2 regions of the Streptococcus sp. SC1 genome follow, and region 1 is predicted to be linked to the other one. Evidence: predicted binding sites of a transcription regulator. Region 1 holds the regulator's gene; the other holds the start of a gene.
What was found. The regulator HrcA, encoded in region 1, represses chaperone genes, less so after heat shock. The targets are predictions, from matches to a motif close to TTAGCACTCNNNNNNNNNGAGTGCTAA.
Positions count from the first base shown of each region.

Region 2: groES (co-chaperone GroES) is a predicted target of HrcA. The motif match lies at 3,873-3,899, and genes of this name have one in related genera.

Region 1 covers NZ_JAQCMU010000005.1:110,237-122,747, reverse strand. Annotated here, with positions in the region: gene dnaJ (molecular chaperone DnaJ) at 1-991, opposite strand, end outside; gene PAN94_RS08170 (hypothetical protein) at 1,262-1,480, opposite strand; gene dnaK (molecular chaperone DnaK) at 1,504-3,327, opposite strand; gene grpE (nucleotide exchange factor GrpE) at 3,666-4,232, opposite strand; gene hrcA (heat-inducible transcriptional repressor HrcA) at 4,271-5,305, opposite strand; gene PAN94_RS08150 (ClbS/DfsB family four-helix bundle protein) at 5,502-6,050, opposite strand; gene PAN94_RS08145 (GyrI-like domain-containing protein) at 6,063-6,677, opposite strand; gene PAN94_RS08140 (helix-turn-helix transcriptional regulator) at 6,738-7,637, opposite strand; gene PAN94_RS08135 (mechanosensitive ion channel family protein) at 7,966-8,838, opposite strand; gene sstT (serine/threonine transporter SstT) at 9,044-10,219, shown strand; gene PAN94_RS08125 (bifunctional glycosyltransferase family 2/GtrA family protein) at 10,544-11,593, shown strand; gene PAN94_RS08120 (phosphodiester glycosidase family protein) at 11,590-12,498, shown strand; gene PAN94_RS08115 (hypothetical protein) at 12,479-12,511, shown strand, end outside.
Region 2 covers NZ_JAQCMU010000001.1:220,891-233,401, forward strand. Annotated here, with positions in the region: gene PAN94_RS01135 (ABC transporter substrate-binding protein) at 1-515, shown strand, start outside; gene PAN94_RS01140 (PTS sugar transporter subunit IIA) at 695-1,129, shown strand; gene PAN94_RS01145 (PTS sugar transporter subunit IIB) at 1,168-1,662, shown strand; gene PAN94_RS01150 (PTS mannose/fructose/sorbose/N-acetylgalactosamine transporter subunit IIC) at 1,787-2,632, shown strand; gene PAN94_RS01155 (PTS system mannose/fructose/sorbose family transporter subunit IID) at 2,634-3,473, shown strand; gene PAN94_RS01160 (DUF202 domain-containing protein) at 3,491-3,781, shown strand; gene groES (co-chaperone GroES) at 3,923-4,204, shown strand; gene groL (chaperonin GroEL) at 4,228-5,850, shown strand; partial or broken gene PAN94_RS01175 (LacI family DNA-binding transcriptional regulator) at 6,113-7,059, opposite strand; gene PAN94_RS01180 (Cof-type HAD-IIB family hydrolase) at 7,070-7,879, opposite strand; gene PAN94_RS01185 (low temperature requirement protein A) at 8,647-9,792, opposite strand; gene PAN94_RS01190 (DUF308 domain-containing protein) at 10,241-10,756, opposite strand; gene PAN94_RS01195 (helix-turn-helix domain-containing protein) at 10,975-11,487, opposite strand; gene PAN94_RS01200 (hypothetical protein) at 11,696-11,878, shown strand; gene PAN94_RS01205 (hypothetical protein) at 11,924-12,511, shown strand, end outside.

The DNA.
Region 1 (12,511 bases):
TGACATATTGGTCACCTACACTTCCATCGCGCAGATTTGGTGCTCCCTTGCCACGCAGACGGAAACGTTTGCCCGTCTGGGTTCCTTCTGGGATTGTCAGTTCAACATTTCCATGGACAGTTGGGATTTCCACACTGTCACCCAGAGCTGCTTGCACAAAGTTGAGGTTGAGCTTGTAGTAAATGGTAGAACCGTCACGTTCAAATTTATCGCTTGGCTCAACGTTCACCACTACATATAGGTCTCCGTAAGGACCGCCATTAAAGCCTGCCTCACCTTGTCCCGCCAAGCGAACTCGTTGACCTGTTTCCACACCAGCTGGAATTTTTACATGAACGCTATGCGCTTGCTTTTCATGTCCTGTTCCATGGCAGGTTTCACATGGACTTTTGATTTCTTGTCCGCGACCATGACAGACGTCACAGGTTACTTGACGACGCATCATACCTAGTGGTGTCTGAGTATCGACGTTAATAACACCAGAGCCGTGACAGCGACCACAAGTTACTGGGCTAGTTCCTGGCTTAGCACCTGAACCATGACAAGTCCGACAGCTAGCTTCACGATTGTATTTCACTTCTTTTTCTGTACCGAAAATAGCCTCTTCAAAGCGGAGATTTACCCGATACTGGAGATCGTCTCCTTGACGCGGAGCGTTTGGATTACGAGTCGCGCCACCGCCAAAGAAGCTAGAAAAGATATCTTCGAAGCCACCAAAACCAGAGCCATCAAAGCCACCGAAGCCGCCTGCACCGCCGCCAAAGCCACCATTGGCACCCGCCGCGCCATATTGGTCATAGGCCGCCCGCTTTTGCTCATCGCTCAGCGTTTCATAAGCCTCCTGGACTTCCTTATATTTATCTTCCGCCCCAGGCTCCTTATTGATATCTGGGTGATATTTTTTAGATAATTTCCGATAGGCTCTCTTAATCTCATCCTGAGAAGCATTCTTAGAGACACCTAAACGATCATAAAATTCAGTATTGTTCATTTAAGATACCAAGAGCGAACAGAAAGCGACTGAAATTTAGGAAACCGACAAGAAATCCTGATTTCTTAGGAGGTTTATCTAATTTCCAAGCTTTCCGCTCGGGTTCAATTACGAACACCCTTGTTCCTTTCTGTTAATATTGCGGAACGAAACCTCGATTTAGATAGGGTTCAGTTCCTTTCTAACTTAGTTTAAAGAAGGACCAAAAATTTACGTTCCAACTCTTTTTACCGAAAAACAGAGGCTGGGTTGCAACCTCTGTTAAAAAATTTATAGATAGTTCCTCAACCAATCTGGCATAGAATCGTCATCAAGACTCCAAGATTCAATCTCATGTTCATCCTCACTCCAGACATTTTCATCACCATCAAAAAATTTACTGCGAGAACACTTATATTTTACAACTGTATCGCCTTCTAAACGATATTCATTCCAGTAATAACTCTTTCCGTGTCCCTTCCACTCATTAGTAGTGTAAATAGTGGGCATAAACTCCCCTCCTATAAATTATTTTACTTCTCAGTAAACTCTCCGTCTACGACGTCATCGCCTGCGTTTCCTGTTGCTTGTGCGCCTTCTGCTCCTGCTTGAGCTTGTTGTGCTGCTGCGGCTTGTTCGTAGAGTTTCACTGCAAGGGCTTGAGCTTTTTCGTTCAACGCTTCAAGTTTTGCTTTCATTTCGTCCAAGTTGTTGTCTTCTTGAGCTTTCTTAAGGTCATCAAGGGCAGCTTGTGCAGCATCACGTTCTGCATCGAAGCCTTTGCCTTCAGTTTCCTTGATTGTCTTTTCAGTCGCAAAGATAGCTTGGTCAACTTCGTTACGAAGATCAACTTCTTCTTTACGTTTCTTGTCTGCTTCAGCGTTTGCTTCTGCATCTTTCATCATGCGGTCGATCTCTTCGTCTGTCAAACCTGAGTTAGATTGGATAACGATTGTTTGCTCTTTTTGAGTTCCAAGGTCTTTGGCCTTAACAGATACGATACCGTTCTTATCGATGTCAAAGGTTACTTCGATTTGTGGGATACCACGAGGTGCAGCTGGGATATCTGTCAATTGGAAACGTCCAAGAGTCTTGTTATCTGCTGCCATTGGGCGTTCACCTTGAAGAACGTGGATATCAACGGCTGGTTGGTTGTCCGCTGCAGTTGAGAAGACTTGTGATTTAGATGTTGGAATAGTAGTGTTGCGATCGATGAGTTTTGTGAAGACGCCACCCATTGTTTCGATACCAAGTGACAATGGTGTCACATCAAGAAGGACAACATCTTTGACATCACCAGTGATCACACCACCTTGGATAGCCGCACCCATGGCAACCACTTCATCAGGGTTAACTGATTTGTTTGGTTCTTTACCAGTTTCAGCCTTCACAGCTTCTACAACGGCTGGGATACGAGTTGAACCACCAACAAGGATCACTTCGTCGATATCTGACAAGCTCAAACCTGCGTCTGAAAGGGCTTGACGAACTGGAACTTTTGTACGTTCTACAAGGTCACGAGTCAAATCGTCAAATTTCGCACGAGTTAAAGTCATTTCCAAGTGAAGAGGTCCAGCCTCACCAGCAGTGATGAATGGCAAGCTGATTTGTGTTGAAGTTACACCAGAAAGGTCTTTCTTAGCTTTTTCAGCCGCATCCTTCAAACGTTGCATTGCCATCTTGTCAGTAGACAAGTCAATACCATTTTCTTTCTTGAATTCTGCTACCAAGTGGTCGATAATCTTTTGGTCAAAGTCGTCACCACCGAGTTTGTTGTCCCCTGCAGTTGCCAATACATCAAAGACACCGTCACCCAATTCAAGGATAGATACGTCAAATGTACCACCACCAAGGTCGAATACCAAGATTTTTTCTTCTTTGTCAGTCTTGTCCAAACCGTAAGCAAGAGCCGCCGCAGTTGGTTCGTTTACGATACGCTCTACTTCAAGACCAGCGATTTTACCAGCATCTTTTGTTGCTTGACGTTGAGCGTCGTTGAAGTAAGCTGGAACTGTGATAACTGCTTTGGTTACTTTTTCACCAAGGTAATCTTCAGCATAGCCTTTCAAGTATTGAAGGATCATAGCTGAAATTTCTTGCGGAGTGTATTCTTTACCGTTTGCAGAAACTTTTTCAGAAGTTCCCATCTTAGATTTGATAGAGATTACTGTATCTGGGTTTGTTACTGCTTGACGTTTTGCTGCATCACCAACGATGATTTCACCATTTTTGAATGACACTACAGATGGAGTTGTGCGGTTTCCTTCTGGGTTTGCGATGATTTTGCTTTCAGTTCCTTCAAGAACCGCAACTGCTGAGTTTGTTGTACCTAAGTCAATACCGATAATTTTAGACATGTGTTTTTCTCCTTAAATTTATTTTCTGTTTTTCTTTTTAATACTCTTCTTAGGTGGCGGCGCCGTCAGAGCTTGACTTCGTCAATCTCTTTGACTAAACTTTGAGCCTAAGTCTCAAAGTTTGCGCAAATAACGCCACGGCGAAGAATATCGTCTTTGGTTCGCTTCGCTCACTGTTGCAAAGCTGAACAATTTTTTATCTTTCTTCATAGTTTAGTGTCGTTTCGGACAAGGTTTACGCAGTAGCTGATTGGCAGTTCACTTCGCAAACGCTCGTGACCAGCCTAATCACCCTTGCGGGGGTGCGTCAACGAAATCACAGATTTCTGACTTACCGCCTAATTATAAACAACCACCATTGCTGGTCTTAGAATGCGGTCATGGAGTTTGTAGCCTTTTTGGAAGACTTGTGCGATAGTATCAGCTGGATGTTCATCGTCTGCTGGGAGAGTTTGGATGGCCATATGGTAGTTATGGTCAAATGCTCCGTCCGCTGCGATTTCTTCAATTCCTTCTTCTTTCAAAGCATGAATCAGGCTTTCTTGTACCATTTCCAAGCCTTTTTTGACATCGTCTGTCAATCCTTCGACGGCAAGCGCACGCTCAAGGTTGTCCAAAGAAGGGAGAATCGCTTTTGCCAAATCTTGGCTACGATAGCGTTGCAAGAGTTGGCGCTCTTCATTGGCACGACGTTGGATATTTTGCATTTCTGCATGAGCGCGAAGGTATTTATTTTCAAAGTCTTCTGCACGCTCATTTGCTAGTTCTAGTTCTGATTTTTCTGGAGTAGTTTCATCCGCTTCTTTAGCGGTTTCTACCTTTTCTTCTGTAGTTTCTACAGCTTCTTCAGCAGCTTCTACCACTTCCTCTTCTTTTACTTCTTCGTTTTTTGTTTCCTCAGACATTTTTCGCCTCCTTTTTAGGAATTTATGTAATTTCATGTTCAACTCACCTCATAATGATTGCTACTCAGATATCGGTAGAAATCTGTGAGTTTCATAGTCAAGACTCGATTGACAACATTGAGTTGACTGACCACTTTTTGGTAATCCAGATTGACTGGACCGACCACTGCCAGCATACCAAAGCCCCGATAGGGAATTAAAAATTTACTGGAAATCAAGGTTAGATTGGCCAGACAGTCCTCTTGGCTAGCTGCGACTCGGACATTTTGCATCTGATCCTCAGCTAGACTATCACGGATTTCAAAAGCCACCTTCTGACGATCATCAAAGAACTGATAAGCCTCAAGATCCGCAAAACGTAGCAACTGGACTTTGCCAGCTACAGCTACTTTTTCCGAAAACATCTGAGCAAAAATATGCTCAAAGAGATCGAGAACATTGTCCGTCGTCGTAAAGTAACGCTGGATAATCTGCGGAATCTCCGTCCGAATCTTGTAGTGAATATCTAAGACCGTCTGTCCCAAAAAGCGCTCCTGAATCATATCCCTCAAGCGCAGTAGGTCATCCTGGAGAAAATTCCTAGGAATCATGAACTGACTGGTCAGTGTATTGGACTCATCCAGAGTAAAGACAGCTAAAGCTGCGTGCTGGCTAATAACAACGATATCAAAAGCCGTCAGCCGTTGCCGACTAGGCTCGACGTCAAGAGCTACAACCGTGCAATCACTCAACTCTGCCAAGACGTCCGCTGCCCGCTGCAGGATATCCTCCAGCTTGAAGAATTCTTGGTCGAAAGCTTTGACAACCTCGTAGAGCTCATTTTCCGCCAGCTGATCAAAGGTCAAGGAATGACGGACAAAATACTGGAAACCTGCTACACTGGGCTTGCGCCCACTCGATGTATGAGCCTTTTCTAGCAACCCTTCCTTTTCCAAGGCTGCCATATCATTCCGAATGGTGGCACTCGAAGACTGGATAGACTCTTGCAAGGCTTTAGAACCGACAGGCTCATGCGTCTTGGTAAAGATATCAATAATTAGATTTAAAATCTCATTTTGGCGTTCTGTTACCAAGGACCTCACCTCTCTTTAGAAAATTTCCAGCCACTGGCGAGATTTTATTTTTTATATTTAGCACTCTAACACATCGAGTGCTAAGTTATGATTCTATTATACACTCTTAAAAATGAATGTCAAGACAAAAAACCAAAAAATTAGCACTCTTTTTGCAAGAGTGCTAAAAATCAGTCTCAAGTCCTAGAAAACTTTATTAGATGGGATTCATTTTACAATTCTTTTGATGAGCTTTAAGCTTTTTCATAGCCCAATCATAGTGACTGGATGTGGCGCTGACAAAATAAGAACCCAAAGTCGTTCCGCCTGTCCATTTATAAACTCCCTTGGAAAACAATTCTTCATTGGTTAAGGTTGCGGCTAGGTCCAGGACAGCTTTATGTGAACTAGCCAGTAAAGAACTTGCCTCCTCAAGAGAGGTCTGCTGGTGCTTTTCCCAAAATGCGACATTCATCTCACCATAAGTTCTCCAGTTGTAGGGAGCTGGCAAGAAGGACTTCTCTTCTCCCCTTTGATTGGCCTGCACCCAGTTGAGCAGCAACTGGTGCCATTCATAAAGATGGATTAAGACATCCCTCAGATTCCGATCGCGCTTCCAGTGGGCTTCTTTCTTTTTCTCATCCTTTGAAAAATCAAAGGGCCTCGCCAACTCTTCTGCTGTCATGTTCGAAATGAGCAGATTCAGTTTTTCGAAATTTTCTGTAGCTGCAGCCAGCAAATCGTTTTTTGTTGTAGGTCTTGGCATGACAAATTCCTCCTATCTGACGGAATACCTTAAGATGGTTTTCAACTTTTCTTCTGGTGTCCTATTTTTGTTGCTCAAGTAAATCTCTCTGTGAACTTGGTCGCATCTTTCCAGTCCCAAGCTGTTTGCCAGCTCATCCATTTTCTCAAAAGAGGCCGGCTCACTGTCATAACTTCCTACGTGTAATACCTGAATGGCCCGCTCCTCTGGCAATCTTTGAAAACAAATGTCGTCGTAGAGAGGATTAGGCTTTTTCTTGCGGACATTCTCAAGCGCTGCCGCAAATATATCCTGATCGATGACATTAGGCTGCTGAATCATGAGCTGATAGCGAAGTCGACTTTTATCGAAGCCTTCCCCAGCAGCTTTTTCCCAGATACCTTCCAAAGGATAAACCGTGAAATCCGTCACCTTATCCTCCGCCTCATCTTTCATCATGGATTTAAAGAGCATTTTTATGGAATAGGCCAGTGAATAAAGGTCAGATACCCGCTCAGAGAAATCCGCTTCATTGGGGTCACCCGCTCCTTCGATTACAATGAACTGTTGACTCGGCACCTCTACTAGCTCTGGCTTTTGCTTGGCTCCATAAAGGCCTTTCTCGCCCTTTCTCCATTCATATTTCATCTTGCTGCCTCCTTTTCTCTTCTTACCATTAGTATACAAGAAGATACCTGACACCCTATGTCAAGTTTTATATTTTTCTGCCAGCTGATGAATCATTTCTTTCATTTTCACTCGGATTTCAGAAGGATCTAAGACCTCCACAGCGTCTCCAAAGGATAGGATGTAACTATATAGACGGTGGTCATTGGGAATGTCGATTTCTGTGTACAGATTTCCTTCCGCATCTGCCCGAATGTCTCCGCTTAGTTCATCATAAACCCTGAAGGCTACTTTGCGATCAAACTTGACTGTCAGTTTAATGGTATTTTCATAGGTCAGTTCTTTTTCCAAGACGACATCTTCAAAGCTGTCCTCAAATCTCTCCTCCAGCCGCTCCAAATTTTTCATCCGAGATAGCTTAAAATACCTGAATTCCTGTCGCAAGAGGCAGAAAGCATAAAGATACCAATTCTGACTTTTAAAGAACAAGCGTACAGGCTTGACACGGCGATTTGTCTCCCGCTCATCACTAGCAAAGTAAGAAAAAGAAACAAGGTGCTTGCCTAGAATTGCAGTTTTCAATTGATGAAAGGTTTCTTCATATGCTGTATCATTTTGCCAGTGATTAAAATCGATTTCGATCCAGTTGGGATTTTTAATTTGAAAAAGTGCCGAAAGCTTTGTAAGTAGGTCACTCTGGTAAAGCTGGCTGGTGCTCTCCAGGCCTTGCAGGGCAGCCATGATCTGCTCTTTCTCCTCCGCTGTCAGCAGAGACTTCCGCAAGACAAAATCCTCTGCGATTTCTATGCCGCCACCCTTTCCTTGCGTGGTATAAATCGGAATCCCAGCGCTGCTTAGAGAGTCCACGTCTCGATAAATGGTCCGGACCGAGACCTCAAATTTTTCGGCCAGCTCCGTTGCAGTTACTTTTCCTCTCTCCAAAATATAGTACAATATCTGAAATAGTCGATTATTCTGCATGCCTGCTCCTTCTCCTCTTCCTATTATACAATACTTGCCATAGCATGTCATATTTAGGCAGGTTAGACCTAGGATAAGCTGTAATGAAAAAGAGAGTGGGACAGAAATCGGTAATTCGTTAGAATTCGATTTCGTCGTCCCACCTCCGCACAGTTGAGTAGGGCTGTAAAAGCTGATGGAATCAGCCTAGTAGAGCCCACTCAACCACTGCGTCTTGCTCGACAATCCAAAGACAATTGAGAGGCTAGGACTTTCGCCCCAGCCTCTTTTAGTGATTAGAAACCTTATTTCCGATAGATGTTGTTTGTCTTTGTTTCCCTGACCACTACTAAGCTTTACCATTATTTCCCGTGACAGGAGCAAATGTTGGCAAAGCCACCCCCTCTTTTAGCAGGGCTTCATGGTAGAGCTTGTAGAAAACATGGTACAGACTCGCCTGCATACCGCTTGCAACGATTAAACTAATCCGAAAGTAAAACTGCCCGCTCGCAGTCATTTGCGGTCCCAGAATATCAGGTTCCTTCAAAACTTCTGGATGTTCAGGCACAGCTTCCTGATTGACAGCAGCGATAATCCGATAGATCTCATCCAAATCCGTCTCGGCATAGATAGGAATATCAATCAAAACCCGCATATCGCCACGAGAAAGATTGCTGACAACGGTGATATTTCGGTTAGGCACAAAGTGAAGAGTTCCGTCCGCATCGCGTACCTGCGTAGTCCGAATCCCGACACTGACAACTATCCCTGCAATCTTGATAGCACCATTGGTCAAACGGACATTGTCCCCTACATCCAACTGACGCTCTAAGAGAATAAAGAAACCGTTGACTAGGTCAGACAGAAAGCCCTGCGCTCCCATCCCAATGGCCACACCAGCAATCCCTGCCCCAGCCAAAAGACTTGAGACTGGCAAGCCCAAAATGGATAAAATCCAGTAGAACAAGAGAAAATAAAGTACATAATTGAGTAAATTCTCAATTAAGCGCATAATGGTCTTTTGCCGAGCTGCATCCTGCCGAGATAGTTTCAAAGATGGCGCAATCAGTCTAGTCACAAAAAGATGGAGAATTTTCTTAGCCACCCAAAATAGTACACACAAAAAGACCAAGGAGACGAATTTTGAAAACACATCATCCAGAATAGCTGACCAGTCGAATTGCTGGAAATAGCGTGTGAAAACATTCCCATTAGCTGTCATTCTTTCCTCCTATGAGATACAAAAATCTTATTCATTATACCACAAAGGGCGACAGATAGGCATCAAAGCACCCTTATTCCGCATAGCGAATACTAAAAAACATTGATTTTATACGACCACTAGAATATAATGGAAAGCAGTTTATTTTAGAAAGGAATCTACTATGTTTCATCGAATTCTTTCTGCTTAGAATCGTGCCAATCTTATCAAACGGATTTCTATTGGGATTGTCACAGGCGCCCTGCTGGCCCTCATCTTTCCACAAGCCAGCGCCATTAGCCTACTCGACCAAATCTTTGTCGGCGGTCTAAAAGCTATCGCACCACTGCTCGTTTTCACCCTCGTTGCCAATGCCCTCTCTCAGCACCAAAAAGAGCAGAAAAGCAATATGAAAACCGTCATTATCCTTTATCTAATCGGGACTTTTGCAGCTGCCCTTGTCGCTGTTCTTGCTAATTATGTCTTCCCTGTGACCATCGAGCTGACCGCAGCTAGCTCGGAAGTCAGTCCACCAGAAGGCATCGGCCAAGTTCTGAGCAATCTCCTCCTCAACCTTGTCGATAATCCGATCAACGCTTTGACCAAGGCCAATTATATCGGCATTCTGTCTTGGGCAGTTGTCTTTGGAGTGGCCATGCGAGAAGCAAGTCAGCAAAGTAAAGAACTTTTGAAAACACTGGCAGATATTACTTCGAAGATTGTCGAATGGATTATCAATCTGGCTCCCTTTGGTATTTTAGGGCTGGTGTACACGACCATTTCTGGCAAAGGATTTGAGGCACTTAAGAGCTACGGCATGCTCCTGCTCCTATTACTAGGTTCCATGGCTCTTGTTGCGCTGGTCGTTAACCCCTTGATTGTCTTCATTATGCTTCGGAAAAATCCTTATCCACTGGTTTGGCGCTGCTTAAAAGTCAGTGGCGTCACTGCCTTTTTCACTCGTAGTTCGGCTGCCAATATCCCTGTTAATATGAAACTTTGTCGAGATTTGGGTCTTAATCCCGAAACCTACTCGGTCTCTATCCCACTCGGTTCTACTATCAACATGGCAGGGGCTGCAGTGACAATCAACACGCTTACCCTTGCAGCGGCCAATACACTGGGCATTCAGGTGGATTTCGGAACAGCACTGGTGCTCAGTATCGTTGCGGCCATTTCTGCCTGCGGGGCTTCTGGAGTGGCTGGAGGCTCGCTTCTCTTGATCCCAGTGGCTTGTAGCCTCTTTGGCATCCCAAATGATCTGGCCATGCAAGTCGTCAGCGTTGGCTTTGTCATCGGTGTCATCCAAGACTCTTGCGAAACTGCCCTCAACTCATCCACAGATGTGCTTTTTACAGCTGTTGCTGAAATGAGCACCTGGCCCAAAGAAAAACGTTATTAAACAAAGTACTGAGGCTGGGACAAAAGTCCTAGCCTCTCAATTGTCTTTGGATTATCGAGCAAGACGCAGTGGTTGAGTGGGCTCTACTACGCTGATTTCATCAGCTTTTACAGCCCTACTCAACTGTGCGGAGGTGGGACGACGAAATCGAATTCTAACGAATTACCGATTTCTGTCCCACTCTCAGTTTTTTTATTTTGTCCTACGAGATATTTTCCCCACTTTTTCCTTAAAGAAGATTTAACTTTTTCTTAAAGATAACTGATATCAGCTAGCTTTAAGCCGCAATCTGTATACTTTCTACAAATCATCTAAGAAAGAGGTATGGATATGGACTATCTAGTGATTCCGGCTTACGAGCCCGATTATAATTTGATCAAACTGATTCAAAAAATTCAGAGCAAGAGTGATTTTCATATCATTGTTATCGATGACGGTAGCTCAGCCAAGCGCCAGACAGTCTTTGAAAAGGCTGGACAATATGCGACTGTCCTCCATCACGAGAACAATCAAGGCAAGGGGCAAGCGCTGAAAACTGCCTTCACCTACATCCAGTCTCTGGGTCAATACGGAACGGTTATCACAGCAGATGCGGATGGCCAACACAAGGTCTGGGATATTTTCCATGTAGCGAGCAAAGCTTCTGAAAATCCCAATCAGCTGATTCTGGGCGCACGCGCCTTTACTGGCAAGATACCTCTGCGTAGCCGCTTCGGCAACAGCCTAACTCGGTCTCTCTTCAAAGCCCAGACTGGGGTGGGTGTCTCCGATACGCAGACCGGTTTACGGGCCTTTACGACTAACATGATTCCCTTTATGCTGAAGGTAGAAGGCCAGCGCTATGAGTACGAAATGAACATGCTCTTAGAAGCCAGCAAAGAATATCCCATTTTGGAAGTGCCCATTGAGACGGTCTATATCAATGACAATCAAGGATCGCACTTCCGACCTGTTAGAGATGGGCTCATGATTTATAAAAATATCTTTAAATTTGCCCTGACCTCTCTCAGCAGCTTCGTCGTGGACTACATTGTCTACGCACTGGCTCTCTTATTTTTAGCTGCTGCCCCAACCAGTCTGAGAATTCTCCTAGCCAATGGGATTGCCCGCGTGACCAGTTCGGTCTTCAACTACTCGACCAATAAAAAACTGGTCTTTAAGAACGACGACAGTATACTCAAGACAGGAACTGGCTATTTCAGCCTAGCTCTGGTGCTCTTTATCCTAGACACACTGCTGATTCGCCTCTTCTACGCTGTCTTTGGTCTCAATCTTCTGATTGTCAAGATCATCGTCGGACTGCTGCTTTTCACCGTCTCTTGGATGGTACAAAAGAGATTTATTTTTAAGGAAAGGACACACACTGCATCATGAAATTTTTAAAGAAAAGCTATGCCTACGCCTCGATTTTCGGGCTACTTCTGACAGCTTCTTTCAGCTACTCCATGCTGAAAACCTTCGTCATTGCAGAGACCATTTCCACGGTTTCAAGCGCAAGTTCGTCGTCCAATGCCGAGGCTGCCAGCAAGGCCGCTGAAACAGCAACAGTGACAGATACCAGCTATTCAGACGATAACATCTCGGTTACGCTGACTGAAAAGACCGTCAATAATACTCAAGTCTACGTTGCCGATGTGACCGTCAGCTCCGCTGAATACTTGAAAACAGCCCTTGCCAACAACACCTACGGGACCAATGTCACGGCCAAAACTTCAGAAACAGCGGCTAATAACAAGGCCATCCTAGCGGTTAACGGCGACTACTACGGTGCCAATTCTACCGGCTATGTCATCCGCAATGGTGTCGTCTACCGTGATACCGTCCGAGAGGACGCCAGTAATGGGGACTTGGCCATTTACAAAGACGGCTCCTTTAAAATCATTTACGAAAATGAAATCTCTGCCGACCAGCTAGTCGAAGACGGTGTGGTCAATCTCCTAGCCTTCGGACCAGCCCTCGTAGAAAATGGCGAAATTGTCGTGAATACCAAGTCCGAAGTTGGCCAGTCTATGGCTTCCAATCCACGGACATCTATCGGCATCATTGACGAAAACCACTATATCATCATCGTTTCAGACGGACGCACTTCAGAAAGTCAGGGACTTTCCCTCTATGAAATGGCAGAAATCATGAAATCTTATGGCGTCAAGACTGCCTACAACCTTGATGGCGGTGGCTCATCCACTATGTACTTCAGCGGTCAGGTCATCAACAAACCTACCACCAACGGAAATATTTCAGAAAGGGCGGTGAGTGACATTGTCTACATCGGTTACTAATCCCAGCAAAAAA
Region 2 (12,511 bases), on a different contig from region 1:
AGGGGCGAGTGGCCTTCTATCCTATGAGTCTAGCCCAGTATCGGACCTACAAGCCTTATCCTTATCATGTTGCTAAATATTCTAGCTTTTCTTGGACCTGTATCCCGATGCCGACAGCCAATAGCAAGGTGATGGGAACACAGGTCAAGACTTCCCTCTTTGGCATGTCTTCCAACACTAAGCAAGAGAAACTGGCTTGGGAATTTATGCTCTTGTTGTCACAGGACAAAGAGAGCCAGCAGACCTTGTTTGAAAAATCACAGGGAACTTCAGTCTTGCCCTCTGTAGTGAAAAGTCAACAAACTAGAAAAATCTTGCAGGCAGATGACTTCGGCTTGGATTCTCTGACTTCTGAGAGGCTAGATAGTATGATGGAGCGTTCTATCATAGATATTGGACAAGAAGTTGATCGGCAGACCTTGGAAAGACTTGATTATTTGATTAAGGAAGCTCTGGGAAATCAAGAGATTGACAGTGCCTTGCCGAGCATTCAAAGAGAAATAGAAAGCAGATAATTTTCTGCTTTCTTTTTTATTTCTAATTAAGTCAGAAAAAAAGCCAAGGATGACTAGACCAATATGACATTTGTCACATCTAAACTCACATTTGTCATCTTTTCAAAGTGACATTTGACAATAGGGAAGCGATTTCATTTTGTGTACAATAGAATCAAGAAAATAAGGAGGCAGGAAAGATGAAATATCTTGTACTGGTCAGTCATGGGGGGCTAGCTGAAGGCGTACAGAGCTCCTTGAAGATGTTTGCTGGTGATAAAACAGACCAAATCATCGCTGTGGGTCTGAAAGAGGGAAAATCAGTCGATGATTTTGCTCTCGATTTCCGTCAAGCCTTGGCAGGTTTAGAAGCAGATGATTCAGTCTTGGTTTTAGCCGATATTGTCGGAGGAAGTCCTCTAACAACGGCGGCTAGTGTCCTAGCAGAATTAGGCAAATTGGATTCGGCAGTCATTCTTGGAGGGCTGAATCTGACAATGGGGCTCACTGGGCTTGTGATGAAGGATATGCTGGAAGGCAAAGATCTTGCTCAGACGATTCTTTCAGAAGCGACAGCAGCCTTACAGGAGTTTGAAGTCTCATCAGATGACGATGAGGAAGATGACGACATTTAAAAAGTTATTCATTTACTAACTTAGATAGGAGATTCAAAATGGTAGTAACATTTGTACGGATTGACGACCGCATGATCCACGGTCAAACGGTCACTCGTTGGGCTAAGGAATATCCTTGCGATGGGCTGATTGCAGTCAATGATGCAGCAGCCAGCAACAAGGTTTTGATCCAAGCCTATAAAGGGGCTTCTGACAAGAAAACTTTCGTTTGGACTAAGGAAGCCTTCAAGGAAAAATCTGGCAAGGTAACCGAATCTGACAGCCGTTATTTCTTGATTACTAAAAATCCGATTGATATGAAAGAAATTTTGGTGGACCAAGGCTATGTGCCAGGCAATGTCAAAGAAATCATCGTCGGACCAGCCAATGACCGTCCAGGAGCTGTCAAGCTGGGCAACAATCAATCCATCACACAAGAAGAAGCGGAAGCGATCGAAGCGATTGAAAAAGCAGGCTACAAGGTAAAATTCCAGCTGCTTCCAGACGTTTCCATCGGTTACTGGAGTGATTTCAAATCTAAATTTGGTTTTTAAACAGGGGCAGAAGTTAAGCAGGACACGGTTTTGGACTTTCGATAGCCTTGCGGGGCAAGGTCTATTTGAAGGAGTTGGAACCGAGCTCCTGCTACTGCTCGATCTTACTTAAAGGAGAAAGATTATGACAATTTCTTGGTTGCAAGCCGCAATCCTCGGTATCTTTGCTAGTTTATCCTCTATGCCGGGTATGGGTGGCTCAAGTATTGGTAACTATACACTTGGACGTCCGCTTGTCGGAGGACTCGTCTGTGGTTTAATTTTAGGAGATGTGAGCCTCGGTATTATCTGTGGGGTAGCCATGCAGTTGGTGTATATTGCGCTGGTAACACCTGGCGGTACTGTTTCGGCCGATGTCCGTGCAGTTTCTTATATCGGTATTCCTTTGGCAATGGTTGCGATCAAGTCACAAGGGATTTCAGATGCTCAGCAGGCTGCTGACTTTGCAAAATCAATGGGTGTGCTGGTTGGTACACTAGGAACTGTTCTCTTCTACGGAACAGCAACGATGAACTTGGTATGGCAACACATGGGCTGGAAAGCAGTCGAACAGGGAGAATACAAAAAATTGTATGCGGTTGACTGGTATCTGCCATGGGTTTCCCACTTCCTCTTCTCTTTCTTGCCAACACTGATTCTTTGCCGTTACGGTGCTGATGCCGTTACAGCTCTGAAAGATGCCCTCCCAATGGATGGTCTACCAATGAAAACCCTCTTTACAGTAGGTTCTCTCCTTCCATGTGTCGGTATTGCGATTCTCTTGAAACAAATCGTTGAAAAAGTGACAGACTTTGTTCCATTCTTCGTTGGCTTTACCTTGGCTGCCTCACTTGGTCTCAACCTTGTGTCTAGTGCAGTTGTATCACTGATCTTTGCCCTGCTCTTCTATGAAGTACAGATGGCGAAAAATGTCAAAGCTAGTGCTGTGGCAGTAGGTGATTTTGACGATGATGACGAGGAGGATATCTAAGATGGCAACTAAAAAAATATCTAAAAAAACACTGACCAAATCATTCCACCACTGGTACTATGGTCACTTGACCTGCTTCTCTCAAGAGCACATGCAGACTTTTGGTTACTTGACTTCTATGCTACCAATCGTGGAAGAATTGTACGATACAAAAGAAGAGCAAGCACGCTCTATGCACACTTATACAGCCTTCTTCAATACGGAACCTCAGCTGGGTACTCTGGTCGTTGGGATCACAGCTGGTTTGGAAGAAGCGCGTGCCAATGGTGCAGAAGCGGTAAATGACGAAACCATCAACGGACTTCGGGCTGGCTTGATGGGACCGGTTGCTGGTATCGGTGACTCTCTGATCGTTGGAACCTTGATTCCAGTTATTTTGGGGATCTCAATGGGGCTTTCAAATGGAGGTTCACCTGTTGGAGCTATCTTCTATATCCTAGTTTGGAATCTGCTGGCTTATTTCGGTATGCGTTTCGCTTACTTTAAAGGCTATGAATTGGGAGACAAGGCTGTTGAATTTCTAGTAGGAGAACAAGGGCAAGCTATCCGTAAATCTGTTGGGATTGTCGGCGGAATGGTTATCGGTGCTGTTGCAGCGACTTGGGTACCTATCAAAACTGCCTTCCAATTGACCAATCCGGGTGAAAAAGAGCCTTACCTTGTCTTACAAGATAAATTAGATGGTGTTTATCCAGGTCTCTTAACAGCTGTCTTTATCGTATTTTGCTGGTGGCTCATGGCCAAGAAGAACCTTTCTCCAATCAAAGTGATGCTCATTCTAGTTGTTATCGCCTTCCTTGGTGTACTGGCTGGCTTCTTTAATCCAGGTCTCCAATATTAAGAAAAAGAGGGAAAATCATGACAGAACAAGAATTGATTCAAGGCTATGAAACAGAAATTCAATACCAAAAGCATATGATTGAAAATCTCGGACGCTGGTTTAGCCTTTTCTTTGCCATTGCCAGTATCGGTTTTGTCCTGATCTATCTCTTTCATCGAACCAATCTGCTTCTTTTCATCGTAGGAGTCATCTTAGCTGTTTTGGGAATTCTTGTCATGCTGGTCTTTGGCTATGGCATCTACAAGGGTAGACTAAATTTGCAAAAGGTTATTGATGATTTTGAAGAAAAACTGAAGTTAGCTCAATAATATTTCCAATTAATTTCCCCCAAAAACTTTGTCATTCGGCAAAGTTTTTTCTTGACTATTTCTGACCAAGTGATACAATATTAACTATAGATTAGCACTCAGCGTCATAGAGTGCTAAAATTCAATCTTTGGAGGAAAAAGATGTTAAAACCATTAGGTGACCGTGTGGTCTTAAAAGTAGAAGAAAAAGAACAGAAAGTTGGTGGCTTTGTCATTGCTGGCGCAGGACAAGACGCGACAAAAGAAGCAAAAGTCATCGCAGTCGGCCAAGGCATCCGTACGTTGAACGGAGAGCTGGTTGCACTAAGTGTCAAGCCAGGTGATAAGGTTTTAGTTGAAAGCCATGCTGGCATTGAAGTCAAAGATCAAGATGAGAAATTCTTGGTTGTTGGGGAAGCAAGCATTCTTGCAATTGTGGAGTAAAAATCTAAGAAAGAGGTTTAAAAATGGCAAAAGATATTAAATTTTCATCAGATGCACGTAGTGCAATGGTTCGTGGTGTGGATATTTTAGCAGATACTGTCAAGGTAACCTTGGGCCCTAAAGGTCGCAATGTTGTTTTGGAAAAATCTTTTGGTTCACCCCTTATCACCAATGACGGTGTAACCATTGCCAAAGAAATCGAACTGGAAGACCATTTTGAAAACATGGGCGCTAAGCTGGTGTCAGAAGTAGCTTCAAAAACCAACGATATCGCTGGGGACGGAACAACGACTGCTACTGTATTGACCCAAGCTATCGTTCGCGAAGGCATCAAAAACGTGACTGCGGGTGCTAACCCAATCGGTATCCGCCGCGGAATTGAAGCAGCAGTTGCGACTGCTGTCAGCGCTCTGAAAGAAACTGCGATTCCAGTTTCTAACAAGGAAGCAATTGCTCAGGTTGCTGCCGTTTCTTCTCGTAGCGAAAAAGTCGGTGAATACATCTCTGAAGCTATGGAAAAAGTTGGCAACGATGGCGTTATCACTATCGAAGAGTCCAAGGGTATGGAAACAGAGCTGGATGTCGTAGAAGGAATGCAGTTTGACCGTGGCTACCTGTCTCAATACATGGTGACAGATAGTGAAAAAATGGTGGCTGATCTGGACAACCCTTATATCTTGATTACAGACAAGAAAATTTCTAACATTCAAGAGATTCTGCCATTGTTGGAAAGTATTTTGAAAACCAACCGTCCGCTCTTGATCATTGCAGATGATGTGGATGGTGAAGCTCTGCCAACATTGGTTCTTAACAAGATTCGTGGTACCTTTAATGTAGTGGCTGTTAAAGCACCAGGTTTTGGTGACCGTCGCAAGGCTATGTTGGAAGATATTGCCATCTTGACTGGTGGTACAGTGATTACAGAAGACCTTGGTCTGGAGCTCAAAGATGCGACCATTGAAGCGCTTGGACAAGCTTCCAAAGTCACTGTTGACAAGGACAGTACCGTGATTGTAGAAGGCTCTGGTAATCCAGAAGCTATTGCCAACCGTGTGGCGGTTATCAAATCGCAAATTGAAAGTACAACTTCTGAGTTTGATAAAGAAAAACTGCAAGAACGTCTGGCTAAATTGTCCGGTGGTGTGGCGGTGATTAAGGTCGGTGCTGCAACCGAAACCGAACTTAAAGAAATGAAACTCCGTATTGAAGATGCCCTTAACGCGACTCGTGCTGCAGTAGAAGAAGGGATCGTGTCAGGTGGTGGTACAGCCTTTGTTAGCGTATTAGATGCAGTAGCTGACCTTGACTTAACAGGCGATGAAGCGACTGGCCGGAACATCGTCCTCCGCGCTTTGGAAGAGCCTGTCCGTCAAATCGCTTTGAATGCTGGTTTTGAAGGCTCTATCATCATCGACCGCCTGAAAAACTCTGAAGCTGGTACAGGCTTTAACGCAGCGACTGGCGAATGGGTGAACATGATTGAAGCTGGAATCATTGACCCAGTCAAGGTGACGCGCTCAGCTTTGCAAAATGCGGCTTCAGTTGCTAGTCTAATTTTGACAACAGAAGCAGTTGTGGCCAACAAGCCAGAACCTGCGCCAGCAGCACCAGCTATGGATCCAAGCATGATGGGCGGCATGATGTAAGACACATCGAAGAAAGTACAATTTTTTTGAAATCAATAAAGTAAAAAAGACTTCAAACTATTGATCCAAAACAATGGTTTGAAGTCTTTTCATATTGAAAGTAATCAACAATGTTGAAATATAAATGATTTTTAGAAGATGCTTGGAATGATTTTAAATCTGATTATTTCAAAATGGGCTAAGTAACAACTGTTTAAAACTATGAATCATTAAAAAAGTTTCCAATTCGTATAGTTGGAAACTTTTTCTATTATTTTAATGACTAATTGTCTTGAGGTAAAAATTCTGAGATCAAAACTTCTTGACTAATTGTTTCAGATAAAGCTTGTTTAAAAGCTAATTTTCCTAATGAATATAGGATTTGTGGTCTATGGTTGGGAGTTTCAACAGTTGCCCAACTAATAAATGTTCCTGCCCAATAATATAGGGACATTTTTTTCCACTTTCTTCATATCCTTTTATGAGCCCAGCAGCAACTTCATCACTTGTAGCTAATACACCATCGATACGAGCATCTTTTATCAATTGATGAGATACATGTAGGCCATCATTAAAATCGTGGATGTTTCCAACTACCATATGTGGGGTCAATTGTTGACCATAAACATCGTGATAAGCTAATAATGCGGTTTGATAGGTAGCCGATGATTCATTATCTCTTGAAAATAACAAAACTAAGCGCTCCAAGTCTTGTGCTTTCATAGCAGAAAAAGCATCCACAAATGAAGAGTAGCGGTCAAGGTAAGCAGAGGATAGGAGATTAGATTCCTGTAATTTTTCACAAACTACTATGCGTCCATATTTCGCATAGGTTTCAATCATATCAAGACTAATGGCTCTTGAAGTGAAGATTAAAGCGTCAATAGCTTCCTTTTTGAGTTGCTTCAGGTAGGATAGTTCTAATTCTTGGTTGTAATCTGAAGGCATCATAACAAGTTGATAGTCGGTAGCTTTAGCAGCATCTAGGAGACCATTTATTAATTGTGTAAAATACGGGTGGCGCGTGTGTGGAATGACGACACCTATTTTTTGTGTTTTTCCTCGACTTAAATCCCGTGCTAGCTGATTTGGCATATAATCCAATTCAGTGATAAGATCCATTACTTTTTGTCGTGTCTCATCAGAAACATGTGGATGATGATTGATCACACGGGAAACTGTCGATTTAGCAACACCTGCCTTTTTAGCTATATCACTAATACTCGTCATTATAAGAGCCCTACTTTAAATATTTCTGAATCCCATATCCTACGCCATCTTCATCATTAGACTTCGTTATTTTATAGGCTATCGCTTTGATGTCATCAAAGTCATTATCCATAACAATAGGGTAACCTACCATTTCAAGCATCGGCAAATCATTATGTCCGTCTCCAAATGCAGCCGTTTCTTCTTTAGCCAACTGCTCTTTTCGAAGGACGTAAGCAATTCCTTTAGATTTTTTGGCTAAGACATGTGTAATTTCAAGATATGCCTTACCTGAACGTTGAATAGTGATTTCTTGTAAGTCCAAACTTTGAAGATATTTTTGTAATTCTAGCATATTTGCTTCATCGAAAGTAATCATCATAATCTTAAAAGTATTTATTTGGCCTTCTAAAAACTGATCTTCATTATGAATAAACGTTGGTGTTTGTTGAGTTAAACTATGTTCGTATAGGATTCCTTCATCTATTTTATCACAATACCAGTTATTAAGATCGTAATAAGATAAACTAACTTGAGGGAAATGCAGCCGTATTCCTCTCAGCAACTGCTTTACTGTGCTTTTTTTAATGGTTTGTGAACGAATAGGTAGGACTTGATTATGATCGCCTATTGTATAAATTAATCCTCCGTTAAACGCAACTTGGGTACCTTTTAATTGAAGGGCATCTATGGCATCCTTCATTTCCATTGGTGCTCTAGCAGATACTAAAGTTATGGGAATCCCTGCTTCACGTATTAAGGCAGCATTGTTGTTAGTCACTCGTCCTTCACTATTTAATAATGTACCATCCATGTCACAAAAAATACGTTTGATATTCATAAAATGTACCTCTCTTTCTTCTGAAACCATTATAAATTCTGGAACGCGTTCCATGTCAAGCTTAAAGTTGCAAATCTTTTAAGAGAAATCGTATTTGACCTTTCTGCATTCCTTCACGCATTATCCAGAATTACGTAACTTCACCAATAAGACTTGTTGAAAAACGATTATTCTATAGTCACATATTCTGCTATAATTATGTTAATGAGAAATAGTTTTCTTAGACAAAAGACCACCTCAAGGGTGGTCTTTTGTGGTTTGCCAAACGCTAGTCTATGATAAGTGAATTGGAACAGATGTTCGACTTGCAGGTTTCATTAGATTAGGGAGAATTTAATTACATCAGAGGAGTCGGGATAGATTACTCATAAAAAATGTGGGGCAAGTGACGGGGCAAATGCTCTTGAGACGAGAGAAAAAGCCTTGGATTCCAAGGCTTTTTAGTCATACTTTCTATGCCCCCTGCATGAATTTGTAAGAACTTTTCATATTGAAAATAAACAAAAATGTTGAAATATAGCTGATTTTAGGGAAATACTTTTAGGTATTTTCAATGTCAGGATTTAAAAATGGGGCAAAAGTGGGGCAAAAACGAATGACTCGTATTTTGTTTGAAAACCTATAATACCTAATGATTATGCTATTCTAGATATATAGTTTTGTTATAAATAAATGTCAGTGCGAGATCAAATTGGAGGATAAAATGGAAAAACAAATTAATGAAAAAAAAGCCTTGGTTCCCAAGGCTTTTTAATGTTATAAACTCATTAAAAGAACTCCCAGTTAGATTTGGAATATTTTTTATTCTGTGTCACATAAAAATAAATAAAATGAATGGCTATAGCTAGAGCTAAAATGGTTGTAATACTTACTACTATTATAGGATTAGAAGCAAAGATTAAAGAGAGAATCAAGGCAGCCAGATAGAGTGTAGCTTGGACACAGTAGTAACTTTTCGAATAGCGAAGATAGTGTTTGTTATAGGGCCCATTTGCTAGGACAGCAGCTTGAAAGAGGCCAAATCCGATATAAGAGAAGCTGGTTGCAAAGAGACGATTAGCTTCAGGATTCTGAAGAAAACTCATCGAAACGGTCATCATAAGAAGTCCAATGAAAATAGGATAGTGACTGTAAATTAGAAATAGTCCCTTTTGATTAGATTTTTCATCAATAGCATGGTCGAATTGACCAAAATAAAACAAGAACAGAGAAATCATAATAATGAAATAAAGAACCGAATAAATCGAGAAATTCTCGATTGTAAAGAAGTTAGCTAGCTCCGTAATCATCTCTCCAAACATAATAATGACAAGAAGGGAGATACGCTCGATTAAATGGGGGAGATTTACCTGGTAATGCTTATCTTTATTAAGCAAGATACTTGGCATAATAAATGTTAGCAGAATACTAGCAAATAAGACAGAGACTCCAACGTAAATAGGAAGAAGAGCTGCTAGATAGACTCCTAAACTTCCTAGACCTGTTATCCATAGAAAACCTTTGATACTTTCCCGTTCAACATTATCGGTTGATTTTCTAAAAAATTCAACCAAATATTGTAAAAATAAGGTAAAGGTTAATGTACCAACAGCCCAACAAAGATAATGAAAATATTGTTGCCAATCAGGTCCAATCATATTGGCTATAAAGAGTAAAAGTCCCATTTTGATAAACATGATTACCATGTTAAATAAAGAGTTCTTTCCATAGCGATTGGTATAAACGGTTTGAATCATCCATGAATCAGTGAGAACCAAAACAGCCATGAAAAAATCAAGGAAAGAATTCCAAGTCAAAATACCGTTATGAAGATGCTCAATTAAAGTAGTTGCTTTTGAAATTGCAAAAACAAAAACTAGGTCATAAAAAAGTTCTGAAAATTCTACACGTTTATGTTTAATAAGAGTTGTCATCTTAAGTCCTTTCTATTCTAGAAGTACAATTTATTATAACAGAAAATGGTAATGAGAGAAAAGGAGATGCTTAAATAACTTCATGTGACGCGAATTGTCAAAACCTTGGAGCACATTTACCTCATGTACCAACTCACAGGCAGAGTGTTTGATGATTGATAATGAAGAATAAGATTTTACAATAGAAAAGCGAGGATATCCTCGCTTTTTTTATTTAATCTAATAGCTCCTTATTTTCAATTAAGAGCTCTAGTGGAGATTTATCTCTTGCTTCAATAAAACCAGGTTCATATTGGGTATGAAGTGTTCTTTTCTGAGAAGTTGGATCAATATACAACTCTTTTCCATCTTCTGTGTATAGTTGGTTGCCTCTTGTTAGGTAAAGAGACGAAAAAGCTGAGAATATGATTTCCCAGCTTTTTTGAATGCGATAGAAATAGCAACTAGACTATTTACGAAAGGCCTCAATAATGTAGGTGAAGCCAGTAACTAAAAATGCAAAGGCAATGACATAAACGACAAAGACACCTGTAGCCACTGGATTGAACAGAATCACTAGACCTAGTAAAAATGTAAGCAAGGCTACCCACATGATATTGCTACCAATAATAGGGAAAATCAATCCTAGACGATTGCCTTTAAAGAAAGCAATAATGGCTTCTACAATTAACCAAATTCCTACAATGGTCGGAATGACGACCGGCAGGGTCACAAAGCCATAAGCCACGAGGTAAAGAGCTAAGAGAAGACTAACAAACCCTTGGAAAAGATAAACAGGTGAGCGAAGCTCTTTTGGTGCAGAGAAATAGCCTAAAATAGCTGCTATAGAAGAAACCAGTAAACCAAATGCAATCCACCAGCTGTAAGCAACAAGATTAGCTACTGGGTTTGTAAATAGCAAAAGTCCTAAAAAGACAAAAACAACTCCTTTAAGGAACAACAATAAACGATTAGAAAATTTCATACCAATACCTCCGATATAGTATAGTTTGCTAATAAAACTATTGTACTTATTTTTATAGAAAATGTCAATAAAATAAATAAACAATTTGGAAGTTTCAGTCTGACTTACAAAAAGAAAAGGAGTTTTCACTCCTTTTCACAGATTGAAGACAAAGTCCTTATAAAAGTGTCTTCTAAAGATTTTAACTTCAATCTGAAGCGAGGTTATCCTCGCTTTTTCTATTTATCAAACAATTCCTTATTTTCAATTAAGAGTTCTAGTGGAGATTTATCCCTTGCTACAATAAAACCAGGTTCATATTGGGTATGAAGTGTTCTTTTCTGAGAAGTTGGATCAATATACAACTCTTTTCCATCTTCTGTGTATAGTTGGTTGCCTCTTGTTAGGTAAAGTAAATCTTCTAAGTGCTGTCCATTAGTATGTAGAAAATGCTCGATGTATTTGACAGCCTTTAAGATTTCACTTACTTTATCAGAGTATTCATTAGATTCAAGAACACTCTTTTCTAACTCAATCTCTTTACTCGTTCCAAAGAGTTGGGTTGGAGTTGCATTAAAATATTCTGCTATCTTATCCAAATTTGCAAAGGTAGGATAGCTTTTTTGTTTTTCGTAATCAGAGATGGACTGTTTACCGATTCCTAAATCTTCAGCTAGTTGAGTTTGGCTTACCCCTTTTTCTATGCGTAGTCGTGCCAAATTGGGTCCAAAATTTTGAATAATAAAGGTCATGGGAAACTCCTATTTTTATTTTTAACTTATTTTATCACCTATAAACTTACAAATCAAGTTTTTAGTTGACTTGCCCAAATATTTTTTTATAAAATATATTTATAACTTAGAAATAAGTTATAAATGATAAAAAATAGTTCATAAGTTTAGGGACAGTGAGTGAGGAGGAAGTTGAGGATGAGACTATGACTTATGACTATTCGAAGCCTTGGAGCTAGAAATTGTGTGGACAAGGACAAGGGACGAGCCTGACGGGAAGTCAGGCGAAGTCCTGCAGACTGCCGTCCAGACAATTTCTAGCCAAGCAAAAGCTGGCTATTCTAACAGCCAGCAAAAAGGGACACTTAGGGCAACGCCCAAAGAACGACGGAACGAGCAATCGTTGATTTGACGGTGTTTCTGAAACCTAAAAAATCTAAAAGAAGGGGGGACAATTTTGTTGGTTTCTATACAAGATTTAAGAAGTATTCAAGAACGATGTGATGTAGGAGAATTAGTACAGCGGTTAGATGTCAGTATTGATAGATTAACGGTTATCTGGGATACAGACATTGGTTCCCTAAGACAAATTTTTAAAAATCTGAAACAGGCAATAAGTACAAGAGTTGATTCATTTGAAATACATGATAACGTACGAGATGATGTATTTACTTTAGCTAAAGATTTTAATGAGTATGATTCAATCAATATTATATTTTTTCAATTATCCACTTATGGAAATGAACAATTGATTCGAATTGATTTCAATCCTAATACTTTAAAAGAATTTGATGGAATGAAAGTATGGAGGCAATTAATGTACTTTGCTAGATTGAATTCATTGACAGTACGTTTGTCTCGTTTTGATTTGGCATTTGACATTTTCAATAGGCCTGAAATCGTTAATTTGCAACATATTAAAGGTGGTGTTACCCATAAGGTCTTCTATGGTAGAGGGGGTGAATTAGAGACGAAATATTGGGGTTCTAGCGGTAGTAATGTACAAGTTAGGTTATATGATAAGAATAAAGAAATCATTGCTCAC